Regions from separate parts of the Bacillus tuaregi genome, predicted to be linked through region 2. Evidence: riboswitches for the same ligand, from Rfam matches in the RefSeq annotation. Region 2 holds a riboswitch; each other region holds the start of a gene.

Region 1 (5,497 bases), 820 kb from region 2:
TGCTGGGCCATCGTCTTTCCAATCGCGACCCTCTGTCTTTCTCCCCCACTTAGATTTTCAAGATAGCAATCTTCTAAATGAGTTAACCCCATTTTTTCAATGATTGAATCAATCAGCAATTCAATCTCATGCTTTTCCTCCCCATGCCAATTTTGAAACGGAAACCGCCCCATTTCGATAACCTCTCTTACCGTAAAACCGATGGGAGGCAGGGATTCCTGCTGCAGGACCGCCATCCATGTGGCTAGTTCTTTACGAGAATAACGCTCGATTGCCTTTCGATTTAGATCAATGATTCCGTCTGACTTATCTTCTACACCTGACAATAGCTTGAGCAAGGTAGATTTTCCACTTCCATTCGGACCAATAATCCCTAAGCATTCTCCGCGTTTGACGAAAAAGCTAATATCCTCCAGGATGACCTTGTCATTATAACGTTTGTTTACATTTTCCACCTTGATAAACACCATCAATTTCCCCCTGACATTTGCTTATTTTTCCGAAGCAAGTAAGCAAAGAATGGAGCACCCAAAAAGGCGGTGACAACCCCGAGCGGAATCTCCGTCGGACTCAGTAAAGTACGGGCAATGGTATCGGCCCAAAGGACATAAATGCTACCAAAAATAACGGACAAAGGAAGTAATAATCGATAATCTGGCCCAACAACCAACCGTACTAAATGTGGTACGACAAGTCCCACAAAGCCAATGGTCCCAACAATCGACACTGCAGCGGAGGTGATAAGGGTGGAAACGACCAAGACGATTAGCCTTGTGCGTTTAATGTTGACACCCAAATGGGCTGCCTGCCGCTCTCCTAATGAAAATAAATTTAATGTACATCCATAGGCCAGCAGCACAACGATTCCGATGGCTAAGTAAGGCAGAAGGACAAAGGTAAACGACCAGCCTCTTAAGGCTAAGCTTCCCATCAGCCAAAAGATGATTTCATTGACTACCTGATCGGACATCGACACCATGAAAGAAACAAGTGATCCAAGAAAGGCAGAAACCACAACCCCCGATAAAATGATCGTTTCTAGTTTGAATTTTCCATGTACATTGGCTAGACGTAGAACAACAAGCAAACTAATCAGCCCTGTCACAAAGGCAACGAGCGGAATGGTCCACTGACCAATAAGGATCGTATGATACCCGAATAAGATTAAGAAAGCCGCCCCTACCGCTGATCCAGAGGCAACCCCTAATGTATACGGATCGGCTAATGGATTGCGCAGCACTCCCTGAAAGCCGGCCCCAGCCAGTGATAAGCAGGCTCCAACAAGAATCGCAAGGAAAACTCGCGGCAAACGAACCTTTAAGATAATCTGCTGTGCTGATTCAGGCCAATTGGGATCCATGAAGCTTTTAACAAAAGGAACCTGGTGTAAAAGAATTCCCCAAACCTGCGAAAGTGGTAACTGAGCAGAACCAAGCGATAAACTAATAACAACGGATAGGAGAAGGAGAACGAAACACGCTCCCCCCCATAGTGCTAATCTCTTTTTCATTTTTCAATTGAACCTGGATAAATGGCTTCAGCGATTTGTTTTAGTGCCACTGTGATGCGAGGACCAGGTCTGGACATAATCATTCCTTCTATCCCTGTCACATGGCCTTCTTGAACCGCGGTAATTTTATCCCAGCCATTTCGAGATTGAATAAGCTCTTCTAAAGGTTTCCCAGATTTATCATCCACCACATTGGCAGTATAGATGATGACATCGGGGTTATCCTGGATAATCTTCTCTGCATTAATGGCGTTCCAGCCCTCTGTATCAGCGGCAATATTTACGCCTCCTGCCAATGTAATCAGTTCATCCATGAATTCACCCTTACCAACCGTCCAGCCTGGAGAAAATTCGATGTAGACTTTTTTCTTATCCTCTTCCTCTATGGCAGCAGCCGCTTCCGTTACGGTACGAATATCCTCTTTCATTTGGGCGACAAGCTCCTCCGCCTTTTCCTGTGTATCAGTAATAATCCCGATTTGAATAATATTATTTAGAATATCATCCATCTTTTTCGGCTCTGTTTTATACAATTTTAGACCTAACCCACGGAATTTTTCTGCAATATCATCCTTCATGGAAATGCCACCGACTACTAAATCCGGATTCACCGCCATAATCGCTTCTTCATTTGGCTTTGTCACACCGCCTACTTTTGGTTTGTCTTTCGCTGCTTCTGGGTAATCATCAAAATCAGATACACCATAAATTTTATCACCAAGGCCTAAGGCAAAAAGAATCTCTGTCTCGGATGGAGAGGTGGAAACAATCCTTTCCGGCGCTTGGTCAAAAGTGATTTCAACTCCTGTTGCATCCTTCACCGTAAGCGGGTAAACGGTGGCTTTCTCGTTTGTTTTCTCTGTTTCTGTTTCAAAGGTGCGGTTATTCTCACCATCCGAAGTCTCTTGCGTTGTCCCACAAGCGCTCATTATGACCATTATCCATACGGTCAAAATACATACCAATACTTTTTTCATTCCTCAATCTCTTCCCTTCGTTAATTGTTCGAGAGGAGCTTGATGTGCTGAAGTCTTTCCTTACAACGAAAAACCCTGCTTCCATTTGGAAACAGGGCGCGCGAAATCAGAATATATAAAAAACACTGATTCTGCCGATCCTTTTCCACGAAGGATTTCGTTGGCAAGCTAAATAGGCAGGTTTCCTGGCTTACGGGTTAAGTGACTTCCTCTCCTTCCCATTCCAGATTTGGAACAGTGGTACTGCGAGGTCATCCCCGAATAACAGTGGCGGGACCGCGCCGGATTCGCACCGGCTTCCCTTTTAACCTTATCAAAGATAAGGCACCTACTAGCTATGTAAGATTCAATTAGTCAAGCAATTTTCTCATCTAGTATTCTAGCACAATCGTTTCAATAATCAACTCTTTATTTTCATAGAATAGGAAAAAATGCCAGGCACCACCCATTTGTACCGAATATCATCATGGTTAAGATAAACTGAACTTTAGATTTCATTATCTTTTACAGATTTTCCGAACGGGAAAGCCCATGCAGGTCGCAGACCGTCTTTAGACATGGGATATCATATTCACAAATGGAATCTGGGATGATTCGGATTGGGACCTTTTCTAGCGTTGCCTCACACTGGCTCCCTAACATGATAAAAATTTTCCAGAAGGATTACCCCATGATCGATTTTGAATTGCTGCTTGGGGCTTATACAGAAATTGAGAGCTGGATTCTAAATGGACGTGTCGACTTTGGCTTTTTACGGCTGCCGACAAAAGCAGAGTTTGAAACGATCTTTCTAGAGCAAGACCGTTTACTGGTGGTGCTTCCGGAATACCATTCTCTTGCTGCTTGCGAAAAGCCAGAATTGATATTACAGCGGATTCCACACAAAATTATTGCGAAGGAGCTTGAAGTTCCTGCCTATAGAAATATCGGTGTTGCGATGAGGGAACATAGATCGCTGTCCCTTGCATCGAAGAAGTTTTTAGACTACTTATCCTATCGAACAGGCAACTAAAAAAAGTGCCAGGCACCATCCACAATCTGGAAGGAGCCTGGCACCTTTTATCACTCATATCTTAAGGCTTCAATTGGGCTTAGCTTGGCGGCTTTGTTAGCTGGAAGGATGCCAAAGATGATGCCGATGAAGGCAGAAAAACCGACACCAATCAGGATGACAAGCGGGCTTACGGTAGCCGCTATTGGTGAAAACTTCGTCACAAGCATCGAACCCATAATGGCTAAGCCAATTCCAAGTATTCCTCCAATGGAGGTTAAGGTCATCGATTCAATGAGAAACTGAAGGAGGATTCTTCCTCTTGTTGCACCGATGGCTTTCCTAATCCCGATTTCCCGCGTTCTTTCTGTAACCGAAACAAGCATAATATTCATAACCCCAATGCCCCCAACTAAGAGAGAAATGCCTGCAATACTGCCAATAAACAGGGTCATTAACGTAATGACGGTATCGACTTCTTGCTCATATTCTGAGTAGTCATTAATCGTATACCTCCCGTCTTCAAGCTTTTTTTCTCGAGTTAAGGTATCTGCCGCTTGCCTGCCTGTTTCAGAGATTTTCTCGGGGTCACTTGCGACAATCGCTATTCTCTCAATCTCGCGATTCCCAAACATCATCGAAATCACCGTTCGCGGCATAAGCATTTCACCATTTTCACTGTAACGATACTGCTCTGGTATTGGAGATTCATACACCCCAGCCACTTTATATGGACTCCCATTGACATCCACAATCTCACCGATTACCTCTTTTTTCTTTTGGAAAAACTTTTCTCGCGCTACAGTATCAATCATGACGACTCGGTTCATTCCGTCATTGTCCTTTAGGTTAATGGGTCTTCCTTCAACCAATTGAATATCCCTTGCCGTAAAAAATTCGGGACCCACGCCGGTTATTTCCATTTCCCCCTGCTGGTCATCGTAGACCATCGGGCCCCAGCCTTGGTTTGTCGCAATCACCGACTTAACACCGGGAACCTGAGAAAGGATGACCACATCCTCTGAGGTTAATTCCGGCTCCACCCAATACATGTCTGCTTCATCATCACCCTCTACTGGCATCGGCTCATAATAAAGATCCACCGCATTTTTTTCTGTACTAAACAGCTCTTCCGTCATTTTCGTTTTAGCGCCTTGACCGATGGCTACAATGATAATGACAGCGGCAACACCAATAATGACGCCCAGCATTGTTAACACCGAACGAATCTTATGCTTCCAAATCGAGTATAGGGCTAATTTGAAGCTTTCGACTAAACTCATGTTGTTCTCCTCTGGTCATCCGTAATCACGCCATCCCTTAACGTAATCACCCTATTTGTATACGCTGCGATTTCCTCCTCATGTGTAACGATAATGACTGTTTTTCCCTCTTGATGGAGCCGAACGAATACATCCATAATCTGCTCGCTTGTCTTGGAATCCAGTGCACCCGTTGGTTCGTCCGCTAAAATAATGGAGGGATGGTTCACAAGCGCCCGGGCAATCGCAACCCGCTGCTTTTGGCCGCCGGATAATTCATTGGGCAAATGGCTCATCCTATCCCCTAGTCCAACCTTTGAAAGCATTTCCTTCGCCCTTTCGATTCTTTCACGCTTTGGTACGCCTGCATAGATAAGTGGAGACTCGACATTTTTCAGCACCGATAGTCTTGGCAGTAAAAAGAATTGCTGGAAGACAAATCCAATATGTTCATTTCTTAGCTTTGTCAGCTTCTTTTCCTTTTCGGTCCCAATGATTTCATTATTCAATTCATATGTACCTGATGAGGGATAATCCAAGAAGCCAATGATATTCATGAGGGTTGATTTTCCTGAGCCCGAGGGTCCCATGATGGCGACAAATTCCCCTTCCTCGATAGTCAGATTAATCCCGTGTAAGACGGGAGCCTCTAGTGATCCCTTTCCATAAACCTTCGTAATCTCACTTAATTTCATCAAAGGAGGTCACTTCCATTCCGTCATACATTTCTTCATTTGGTGTCACCACGACAAGCTCA
Region 2 (5,497 bases):
TTAAAAATCATATTACAAAAATCCTCCAAAAGCTTCATGTAGCGGATCGAGTGCAGGCTATCTCAATGGTTTATGAAACCTGCATCAAAGAAGGAGAGAGTCTCTATTCTAGAATGAATCAAGCAAATGGAACTTCAGAAAGGGCATAGGGATGAAAATCAAAACAAAGCTATTACTAGTATTATGTACTTTACCAGCTCTCCTTTTTATTCTGATCGGTATAGGTTGGGTTCAACAGGCAGATCTGAATTCTACGAGTCGTGCATTACAAACAAACTACCAGTTATCTTCAGTGGCCGGGCAAATTCATACAGACGTGAAGGACGTGGGTATTCGTCTCAGGAACCTGGTGATCTTTACGGATGAAACTGCGTTGCAAAAGGAATTACTGACGATAGAATCGATTCGGGATAATATAAAGCAAAATATCAGCTTTCTAGAGTCGAATACGATGACGGAAGAACAAAGGGAGCTAATTGTTAGCTTAAAACAGACTAACCAGGAATTTAATCTATATCAGGATGAGGTGCTTGCAGCTATTTCTCAGGGTAAGAAAGAGGATGCACTCGTCTTAATAGATGAAAGCTCTGTTTCAATCCATGAGGATTTTTTTACGGTCATATCAACGATCACCTCAACCCTTCATACGAATGTTGAAGCTTCCATGTCAACGATGTTAAAGGATTTTCAACACGAAATACTAATCGGCGGAGTGGTCTTAGCGATTGGCATTCTTTTGATTATCGTTCTGCTTTACAGAAACATCCAATCGATTACGGTCCGCATGAATTCGATGTCGGAAATTATGAGCGATGTAGCAAACGGAAAGGCAGAGCTAAGTACAAAGGTTGAGATCCGCTCGAATGATGAAATGGATGAAATGGCAATTTCTTTTAATCAAATGACGGAATCACTAGAAATACAAAAGACAAAAGAACAAGAATTAACCTGGATTAAATCAAATATGGCAGATATTACAACCAGCTTGAATGGATCACAGGATGTGAAAGACTTGGGAAATATATTGCTGTCAAAGGTGGTACCATTGCTGGAATCCTGTCATGCAGTCTTATATGTAAAGGAGGCTGAGGAGGAAGCAAAGCAAGAGCCGGTCTACCGGCTTGTTTCTTCCTATGCTTTCAAGGAAAGGAAGCAGGTTTCGAACACGATACGATTAGGTGAAGGTCTGGCTGGTCAAGTGGTTTTGGAAAAAACTCCGATTATTTTGACGGATGTGCCAGCAGATTATGTGCGGATTTCGTCAGGACTGGGACATGCGACTCCCCTCCAATTATATGTACTGCCAATCTTATTTGAGGGAGACGTGAAAGCAGTTCTGGAAATGGCTTCCTTTAAGTCCTATAGCGAAACACAGCAAAGCTTTCTGGAGGAGCTAATAAACGGAGTTGGAATTATTCTAGATAGTGTGATGGGGAGAATTCAATTAGCTCAATCACTCGAAAAGTCGCAGCAGCTAATGGAAGAGATTCAGGCACAGTCTGAGGAACTGCAAAGCCAGCAAGAGGAATTAAGAGCAACAAATGAAGAGCTCGAGGAACAAACGCAGGCATTGCGTCAGTCAGAGGAAAAGCTTCAGCTGCAGCAGGAGGAGCTTGAACAAACGAATACTGATTTAGAAGAAAAGGCGAAAAGCCTGGAAGAACAGAACACAAGGTTTGAACGAACGAATCGGGAAGTCGAAAAGGCAAGGGCAGAGCTGGAAATGAAAGCCCAGGAACTGGCCTTGAGCTCGAAATATAAAACAGAGTTTCTAGCAAATATGTCACATGAGCTTCGTACACCATTAAATAGTTTATTAATTCTATCAAAGCTACTAGCGGACAACTCTGAAGGAAATCTTACAGCGAAACAGGTCGAATTTTCTAAAACAATCTATTCCTCTGGTAATGATTTATTAATCCTGATTAATGATATTTTGGACTTGGCTAAAATTGAATCAGGAAAAACCCAGCTTCAATTGAGTGATGTAAAGCTGACAGATATTGTGAGTTTTGTAGAATCTAGTTTTAGACCGATTGCTAATGATAAGAATTTAAATTTTTCTATTTTCATTCAGGAAGGACTGCCGGACTCCATCTATAGCGACGGAGTCCGAATTCAACAGGTTCTTAAAAACCTGCTGTCAAATGCTTTTAAGTTTACTATGGAAGGCGAAATAAAGCTCGACATTATGGCAGATAGAAGCACGGGTAAACAAAATAAGCTGATTTTCTCTGTTAGTGATACAGGAATTGGGATTTCAAAGGATAAGCAGGACTTAATATTTGAAGCCTTTCAGCAGGCGGATGGTACAACGAGCCGTAAATATGGCGGAACAGGCTTAGGTTTGTCGATTAGCAGAGAGCTCGCAGCACTCTTAGGCGGGAAGATTGCAGTAGAAAGTGAAGAGGGGAAAGGCAGTAGCTTTATGCTCTATATGGGTGACTACGATGGGAATGAAGCTGAGGCTCAAGCACAAATAGTTAGGCAGGAAGTGGCGGCAGCTGTAATCGAAGAGAATGATTCCGTGGATACGGGAGTAGGTAGTGGAACGGTAGATACAGTGGTCGATCTGATAGAAAGAGAAGATAACCAAATAAAAAGACTTTTGATTGTTGATGATGATATGAATCAACGCAGCAGCTTAATGGAGCTGATTGGAGAAATGAATTTTATCATCAAGGCTGTTTCTTCAGGCAGTGAGGCAATGGAAGAACTAAAGGTGAATGGCTTTGATTGTGTGATTCTTGATTTAGGGTTAGGTGATACAAGCGGGTTTGAGTTATTGGAAAAAATAAAGGAGAATGACCAATCGAATAAAGTAAAAGTCATCATTTATACTGGACGTGATGTCACCTCAAAGGAAGAAATACAATTAAGTAAATACGCCTACAGTATTATTATTAAAAACGAGCTATCACCACAGCGCTTAAAGGAAGAGCTGGCATTGTTTCTACAGGAAAGCGACCAACATAATATCAGTCAGGAAGTAGCTGTAAGTAAAGCTATTAGTATTCCTTCCGGTCTACAAGGGAAAAAAATTCTCCTTGTCGATGATGATGTTCGAAATGTATTTGCACTCTCTAGTATTCTTGAATTGAACGGGATGCATGTCAGCTTTGCTGAAAATGGTATCGAGGGTCTAGAAATGATAGAGAGAATCCCGGAAATTGATTTAGTATTAATGGATATTATGATGCCTGAGATGGATGGTTATGAGGCGATTGGTAGAATCCGACAGATACAGCGATTTCAGGAGCTGCCGATTATTGCGCTGACAGCGAAGGCAATGAAAAATGACCGGGAGAAGTGCTTGGAAGCCGGGGCCTCGGATTATATTGTAAAGCCAATTGACCCTGAGAAGCTTATTTCCTTGATAAAGGTCTGGCTATATTAAAGAAGAAGGGATACTGTATGTGAATGATCAATTCAATGGATACTAGTATATTATCAATTGATGAGGGTTCCGAAGGTGAATTAGAAAAAATCGAAATTGAATTGTTATTAAAGGGTGTCTATGATTGGTGCGGATATGATTTCCGTGATTATGCCTATCCTTCGATTCGAAGGAGAGTCTGGCATCGGGTTCATGCTGAAAAATTGACCAGTATCACAGGGCTGCTTGAAAAGATCCTTCATGATGCTGCCTGTTTACAACGATTTATTGCTGATTTTTCCATCAATGTCACAGAGATGTTTCGAGACCCTCTCTTTTTTAGAGCATTTAGAGAAAAGGTTGTACCATTATTACGCACGTATCCATCGATTAGAATTTGGCATGCAGGCTGTTCGACAGGGGAAGAAGTGTATTCAATGGCCATGTTGCTGCATGAGGAAGGTCTCTATGAAAATGCCAAGCTTTATGCAACTGATATCAATCCGAACGTACTGAAAACTGCTAAGAGTGGATTATTTCCAATCGAAAATATGAAGAAATATACGAATAATTATATCCAGGCTGGAGGCAAGCAAGCCTTCTCAGATTATTACTGTGTAACAACGAATGGGGTAAAATTTGATCCGTTTTTAACCAAAAATGTCGTATTCGCTCAGCATAATCTTGTCTCAGACCGGTCCTTTAATACCTTTCATGTGATTCTGTGCAGGAATGTCCTAATTTATTTTAATAAAGGCTTGCAAAAAAAAGTGCATAAGCTTTTTTACGAAAGCCTAGGCATGTTTGGTATTCTTGGTCTTGGTGATAAGGAATCACTCTACTATTTGGAAATAAGTGATTCATATGAAGAGCTAAGTGTAAGTCAGAAGCTGTATAAAAAAATTAAATAGACCAGTTCATCTGCATCTTGACGATAGCAGAAATCCTTGTTATGTTATTGGATGAAAAAGTGCATAAAAGCATTGGGTGCCCTTTTAGGGAGAATAGGGAATGGAGTGAGAGTCTCCAGCGGTCCCGCCACTGTAATGGGGAGTTTCATTGGAAATGCCACTGGAGTATACCTCTGGGAAGGGCTGATGAAGTGATGATCCTAAGCCAGGAGACCTGCCTGTTTGCTTTGATGGATATAGATGATGGAAAAGTCTGTAGTTTATTTGGTATTCAAATAAGCTGCAGGCTTTTTTATTTAAGGAGGATGAAGAGAATGTCATTATTACAGAAAACACTTGAGAAGATTGAGTGCTTGGACCATGGAATCACAACCTTAGCGAGGGAAAGAGTAGATAATCTGATTAAGCCGGCGAAGAGCTTAGGGAAGCTGGAGGATTTGGCCGTGCAGCTAGCGGGTATTACAAAAAATTTGGAACCCTCATTTGACGAGAAGGCAATTATTGTTATGGCGGGTGACCATGGGGTTTATGAGGAAGGCGTAACGAATAATCCGCAGGAGGTTACCGTTGCACAGACTCTAAATTTTGCCAAGGGACTTACAGGTGTTTGTGTCATTGGACAGGTATCAGGTGCGCGCATTGTCCCGGTTGATATAGGTATAAAAAGTGAGCTGCCGCCTGATGTGGGGATTATTCTGAGAAAGGTAAAAAACGGGACAGAGAATATGGCAAAAGGCCCTGCCATGACAAGGGAAGAGGCAGTAAAAGCGATTGAAGTAGGCATTGAAATCGCCAATGACGAAATGGCTAAAGGTGCTCAAATCCTTGGAACAGGTGAAATGGGGATTGCTAACACGACACCAAGTACGGCGATATTGTCTGTATTACTAAATTGTGATCCAATAGGGATCACTGGGAGAGGGGCAGGATTAGGCAAGGGGGGGATTGAGCACAAAGCGGAGGTAATTAGGAGAGCTATACTTATTAACGAGCCAAACCCCCATGATGCTATTGATGTATTAGCAAAGGTGGGTGGTTTGGAAATTGGCGGTATGGCAGGTGTGATGCTAGGAGCGGCCGCTAACCGTGTTCCTGTTGTAGTCGATGGCTATATTTCCACAATCGCAGCTATCATTGCTACAGGGATTGAACCACGGGTAAAGGACTATTTAATTGCTTCACATGCTTCACAGGAGCCAGGAGCTAAAAG
Region 3 (5,497 bases), 1.1 Mb from region 2:
ATAAATCTTACCGCCATACCATAGCTGTTTCATCCAAAGCTTCCTTTCCGTTGTATTTTGATACGATTATCATATGATATTCGAGTTCAAATGCACAAAACCTTTCCTTAATAAAAACATAGAAAAAACTCGTCAAAAATTATGACGAGTTTTTCGTTAATAGGGATCAGCTTCATGGCTTTTCTTAACTGCATCCTTTGTGGCTTCGTTCGCTGCAATGGAACCTTGGCCGTATTTCGATTGACCTGATTCGCGACCTGGTACCTTGTTTTCCTGCTCCATCCCTTGTAGCTCTTTCATTTTCTTTTCAATACCTTCTTTGACACGACGACCATAATCTTCATCTGCTTGTGTAAAGTGTTCAATCATGGCATCTTGAATTCGTTTATCACAGATTGCTAGGGCATCGGAAAGATTCTTAATCAATTCATTGCGCTCCCAGTCCTCGAAGCTGCGATAAGTGTGACCAGCCTGTCCGTAGTTGTTCGGGCGATCAATCGGTGCGCTCATTGCCGCCGCATTATACATTGGTTGATGCGGCGCCCGCCCTTCTGTGTTCGCCTCCTGAAGGCCGCCAAGCATGGATGGTTCATAATTAATATGTGGATCTTCCCCAGACTCTTTCGGGTCACGAATATCCATTTGGCCGCGTCGCTGATTTGTGCGGACTTCCGTTTTCGGTGCATTGACAGGAAGCTGTAAATAGTTTGCACCGATGCGATAGCGCTGTGTATCGGAGTATGAAAAGGTTCGACCCTGAAGCATTTTATCATCTGAAAAATCCATACCATCAACAAGCACACCTGTCCCGAAGGCAGCCTGCTCAATTTCTGCGTGGAAATCAGCTGGATTGCGGTCGAGCACCATTCGTCCTACTGGCAGCCAAGGGAATTTTTCCTCTGGCCAAAGCTTTGTGTCATCAAGCGGATCAAAATCGAGCTCCGGATGATAATCATCCTCCATAATCTGAACAAAAAGCTCCCATTCCGGATAATCCCCGCACTCAATCGCTTCATATAAATCCTGTGTCGCATGACCAACGTTCTTTGCTTGAATCCTGTCCGCCTCTTCCTGGGTTAAATTACGAATGCCTTGTTTCGGCTCCCAGTGGTATTTCACCAGCACTGCCTCGCCCTTGGCATTCACCCATTTATAGGTATTGACTCCTGAGCCCTGCATATGGCGGTAGGTGGCGGGAATTCCCCATGGTGAAAAAAGAAAAGTAATCATATGTGTTGCTTCAGGTGTTCGGGATACAAAATCAAACATCCTCTGTGGATGGGAAACATTCGAAGCCGGGTCGGCTTTAAAAGCGTGAATCATATCTGGAAACTTCATCGCATCGCGGATAAAGAAAATCTTCAGGTTGTTCCCAACCAAATCCCAGTTTCCATCTTCCGTATACATTTTCACCGCAAAGCCGCGCGGATCTCGTGCCGTTTCTGGTGAGTCCTTTGCTCCAGCAACAGTAGAGAATCGCACCATTAGAGGAGTCCGTTTCCCAGCCCCTGAAAATACCTTTGCCCGAGTATATTTTTCTACCGGTTCATTGCCCACTTTTCCATAGGTTTCAAAATATCCGAAGGCTCCTGTTCCTCGTGCATGTACAACACGCTCCGGAATTTCTTCACGGTCAAAATGGGATATTTTTTCAATGAAATGGTAATTCTCTAGTGTTGCTGGACCTCGGTCACCGATGGTCCGAATATTTTGATTATCAGATACTGGATGCCCCTGACGTGTGGTCAACGTCTCACGCTTTACTTCCTGTTCATTCCTATCTTTGTTCTCTGCCAAATAATAAAACCCCCTCGATATTCGTTACCCTTATATCTTGTTTGTTTTTGTAAAATTTATACAATCGGAGAGATGGTTTTTACAAAAAATACAAATTGATTTATAGGATTGATAACAAAAGTGCTTGCGTAAACTGGCATTCCTTAAACAAGCAAGAATAATCCCTGCAGAGTGACACCACAGGGATTCATGAAAAATGATTAAAAAGTGTAACGATGATGTTGCCTTATAATTTATACCAGCCTGTAAATTCGCCTTTTTCTCTAGCAATCTCCACACATGTTTCGACTGTTGGAGCTGTAATGATAAATAAACCATCGCTGAAAAAGAACCCCATTTTAACCATAAATATCCCCTCCCTTCTTCATATAAAAAGGCTGCCTCATAGGTAGTAGGCAGCCTTAGATGGAAACGTTGGGAAATGGAAAAAAACGAACGTCTCCACTTCCTAGTCCCCGAGAAAATGTTTGATTGGTTTTATGCAGGCAGGTCTCCTGGCTTCGCTTCATTCTACGATTCCCTTCCCGAGCAAGAGCACAGTGGTCATGAATCATCGTCAGCATTACAGTTGCGGGGACAGCGTCGGAATTACACCGATCTTCCCTATTAAACTACATTACGTAGTACCTTTATAAAACGAATATAAAATTGTAATTCTACCAACATTATTGTAGCATATAAAAATAGTTAAAACAATTATATATATTCTGTCAATTCATTTTTGTTGAATAATTTTTGAGGTGGTCGTTTTCAGGAACTGTTGAAATTTCATTTTTTTGACTAGAATCATGCTGCAAACAATGGCTTTTTCCTCCATCCTCCCCACTTAAAATAAGAAAATGCAAAAATGCTGCTAAAAATGAAACTAATTCCCATGCCAAGAGCAATCCCATTCTGACCTATTAAATGTGAGCAAAAAAAGGTTAGAGGATAACGAAGCAGCCAAAAGGACAGGATGTTCAGGATTAACACCTGGTACATGGCTCCTGCCGCCCTAACAATTCCATTGAGAATGAAATTGAGCCCGATAAAGGGATAGAAGAAAGCAATGATTTTTAAATAATCCGTACCGAACCTTACTGTATCGGTTTCTTTTACAAATAAAGCTGTAAGGGCTTCTGCAAATAAGTAAACTACGGAAGCAATCACTAGCATAATGATCACATTATACACCGCGCCATATAGGGCAATTTGGCGGACACGGTCCCATCGATTGGCCCCAATGTTCTGTCCTGCCATGCTGTTTACAGCCGTTCCTAATGCCATGGCTGGAATGGTAATTAAACTGTCAATTCTTTGTGAAGCGCCGAAGCCTGCCACAACTGCTCCATCAAACGAATTGACGACTGTAAGAATGGCTGTGATACCAGCATAGATGACCATCATTTGCAGTCCGGCCGGGATGCCTAATTTTAGGATCAGCCATACCTCCTCCCTGCTCGGTAGCGTAGGAATGGAAAATGGCACCAGTCTCCGGTGAAAGGTGTAAATCAATGCTAGTAGGAATGAAAACCCCTGCGCCAATACGGTCGCATACGCAGCACCTTGGATTCCCCATTGAAACACTTCGATGAACAATGGGTCCAAAACACCATTCAATACAACCGCAACAAACACAAACTTTAATGGTGTTTGACTGTCACCTAAAGCCCTAAGGACCGTTCCGATAAAATTATAGCCCATGATAAAGAGAATACCCAGGAAGTTGATGCGGAGATACAGGTTTGCTTCATGTAGCATTTCATTTGGCGTATGAAGCAGTTGTAACAGCTGTTCAGAAAAAATAAAGCCAAGTAGTCCGACCAGAATGGAGAGTGTAGCTAACAGGACAACAAAAGCATTGATGTACTTCTTTAGCCCGCTCTTATCGTTCATTCCTTTTTGCTGCGATAATATCGTTAATGTTGCATTGTTTATCCCAAGGATAAAGGCCAGAAGCGTGACCACAATCGTAGAGGAAATGGTTATCGCTCCAAGTGCATTTCCTCCTAACAAATTCCCGACCCACAGACTATCAATAAATTGGTAGGATACCTGGAGAAGATTGGTAAGCATGATCGGTCCTGCGAAAGAAATCATTTGCCTTCGAACAGAGCCCTTTGTAAAATCGTGCTGCGGCAAAACGTAACACTCCTTGTCTTATTATATCTATGAATCACGTATATCACTTTGATTATGATACCATATGATGATGAATCAAACGTATTCCCTGCTTGATGGAGGGTATTAGCCTATCATAAGCATGCTAGGCGATATAGATGGAAGAGTTAATCTAGTCTTAGTACGGCAGATGCAGGTGGATTAATATGGGAAGAGATGGTGAAGGGAAGTGTTTTGTAAGAGGAAAAGAGGGATTGATGTCCTATTCATTTGGATGCTGGATTATTCTCCGAAACAAAGACATTTCCTATCTTATTGATGATCGAAATGTCTAACCCCTCTAATAGGAAAAAATGGTCCGGCATGAAGATGCTTTGTTTAGTTTAACTGCAGGCTTTTCTTCGAATTCATGATGGCATCAACCACATAATCGGCTGTAACGACTTCGGCTGCATCTAGAATATTGTCCTTTGAGACCCCATTATGCTCCATACAGGAAGAGCATACTTTTAACTTACCACCCTTTTCTAAAAATGTTGGCAGGATGTCCTTAATCGGCTTAAACGGTGCACCAATATCAATTTTATCTGCGTACCCTTTTTCCGCTAAATGTACGGCATGTGATAATAATAATATTTCAACACTATGACCCTTTTCTAACGCCTTAGCCCCCATTGTAAAGGCAATGGTTACATTATTGGCATCATTTTCATGCGACGTTAATGTGATTAATAAATCAGTAGCATTCATTTTTTCTTTTCCTCCCTAGAATGGTTCATTAAATATAATGGTATAAAAATACCCTTATAGGTATAATTATAACACTTTTATTTGGGAATTCAAACCATATATTTTTAATAAACAACGGAATGGCAGCGCTATTGGATCATCATCCGTTCCCAATCCTTCGGCAATAGCTCTTTAGCGTAACCGTATAGTTCCCCCATTTCTGAATTAAAGCCGATGGGGACTTCAAATGACATAAATTTAGAAATATAAAAATAAAGATATGCTTCCTGTCGTTCATAATCCGCTCTGGCTTCAATTCTATTAACTGTTTGATGGATAACGGTCCCTAAGTAGTAATCATCAAACGACAAATCATCGTCAGCGGGGATTTCTTGATTCATGGCTATTTCAGTTGGGTTTGCGATTCGATAATGGGTAGTTAAAATGGTTCCATCGTCCATTTCAATATCACCGGCTACATAATTCCGATCTATGTAGGGTTCTTCGATATTTTCCACAGTTGTCCCAATCAAGTGGTCAAAATAGTTTTCGAACCTTTTCCCATAAATAGCGATGAATTGATCTAACGTGTACATCAATAATCAAATCCTTTCAAAAATGTGTTCAGGTATATTATTTTTTGTTGTTTCTTGTTAAAAAACTCCCTTTTTGTCCATTTGTTTTTCTTTAAGCGTATATTACTGATGGGATAGAATGAAGAATGGAAAAAAGTCAGCTGGCTGTCAGAACAAGGGTTGTCTTCTGACAAGGATGAGGAAAAAAACCATCCGCCTGTCAGAACAAGGGTTGTCTTCTGACAAGGATGAGGAAAAAAACCATCCGCCTGTCAGAACAAAGGCTATGTTCTGAC

What was found. Region 2 has a riboswitch for cobalamin ahead of cobT (nicotinate-nucleotide--dimethylbenzimidazole phosphoribosyltransferase). Riboswitches for the same ligand answer to the same signal wherever they lie in the genome.
Region 1: another riboswitch for cobalamin. It lies ahead of BQ5321_RS12410 (ABC transporter substrate-binding protein); the one in region 2 lies ahead of cobT (nicotinate-nucleotide--dimethylbenzimidazole phosphoribosyltransferase).
Region 3: another riboswitch for cobalamin. It lies ahead of BQ5321_RS13755 (catalase); the one in region 2 lies ahead of cobT (nicotinate-nucleotide--dimethylbenzimidazole phosphoribosyltransferase).

Annotation. Positions count from the first base shown of each region.
Region 1 covers NZ_LT629731.1:2,110,558-2,116,054, reverse strand. Annotated here, with positions in the region: gene BQ5321_RS12420 (ABC transporter ATP-binding protein) at 1-470, opposite strand, end outside; gene BQ5321_RS12415 (FecCD family ABC transporter permease) at 470-1,510, opposite strand; gene BQ5321_RS12410 (ABC transporter substrate-binding protein) at 1,507-2,487, opposite strand; cobalamin riboswitch at 2,646-2,833, opposite strand; partial or broken gene BQ5321_RS12405 (LysR family transcriptional regulator substrate-binding protein) at 3,065-3,499, shown strand; gene BQ5321_RS12400 (ABC transporter permease) at 3,550-4,761, opposite strand; gene BQ5321_RS12395 (ABC transporter ATP-binding protein) at 4,758-5,438, opposite strand; gene BQ5321_RS12390 (efflux RND transporter periplasmic adaptor subunit) at 5,422-5,497, opposite strand, start outside.
Region 2 covers NZ_LT629731.1:1,291,523-1,297,019, forward strand. Annotated here, with positions in the region: gene BQ5321_RS08445 (EAL domain-containing protein) at 1-149, shown strand, start outside; gene BQ5321_RS08450 (response regulator) at 152-3,397, shown strand; gene BQ5321_RS08455 (CheR family methyltransferase) at 3,421-4,287, shown strand; cobalamin riboswitch at 4,345-4,523, shown strand; gene cobT (nicotinate-nucleotide--dimethylbenzimidazole phosphoribosyltransferase) at 4,602-5,497, shown strand, end outside.
Region 3 covers NZ_LT629731.1:2,396,961-2,402,457, forward strand. Annotated here, with positions in the region: gene BQ5321_RS13750 (amidohydrolase) at 1-33, opposite strand, end outside; gene BQ5321_RS13755 (catalase) at 157-1,797, opposite strand; cobalamin riboswitch at 2,265-2,443, opposite strand; gene BQ5321_RS13760 (MATE family efflux transporter) at 2,584-3,918, opposite strand; gene BQ5321_RS13765 (DsrE family protein) at 4,276-4,647, opposite strand; gene BQ5321_RS13770 (hypothetical protein) at 4,776-5,222, opposite strand; gene BQ5321_RS24290 (hypothetical protein) at 5,341-5,496, shown strand.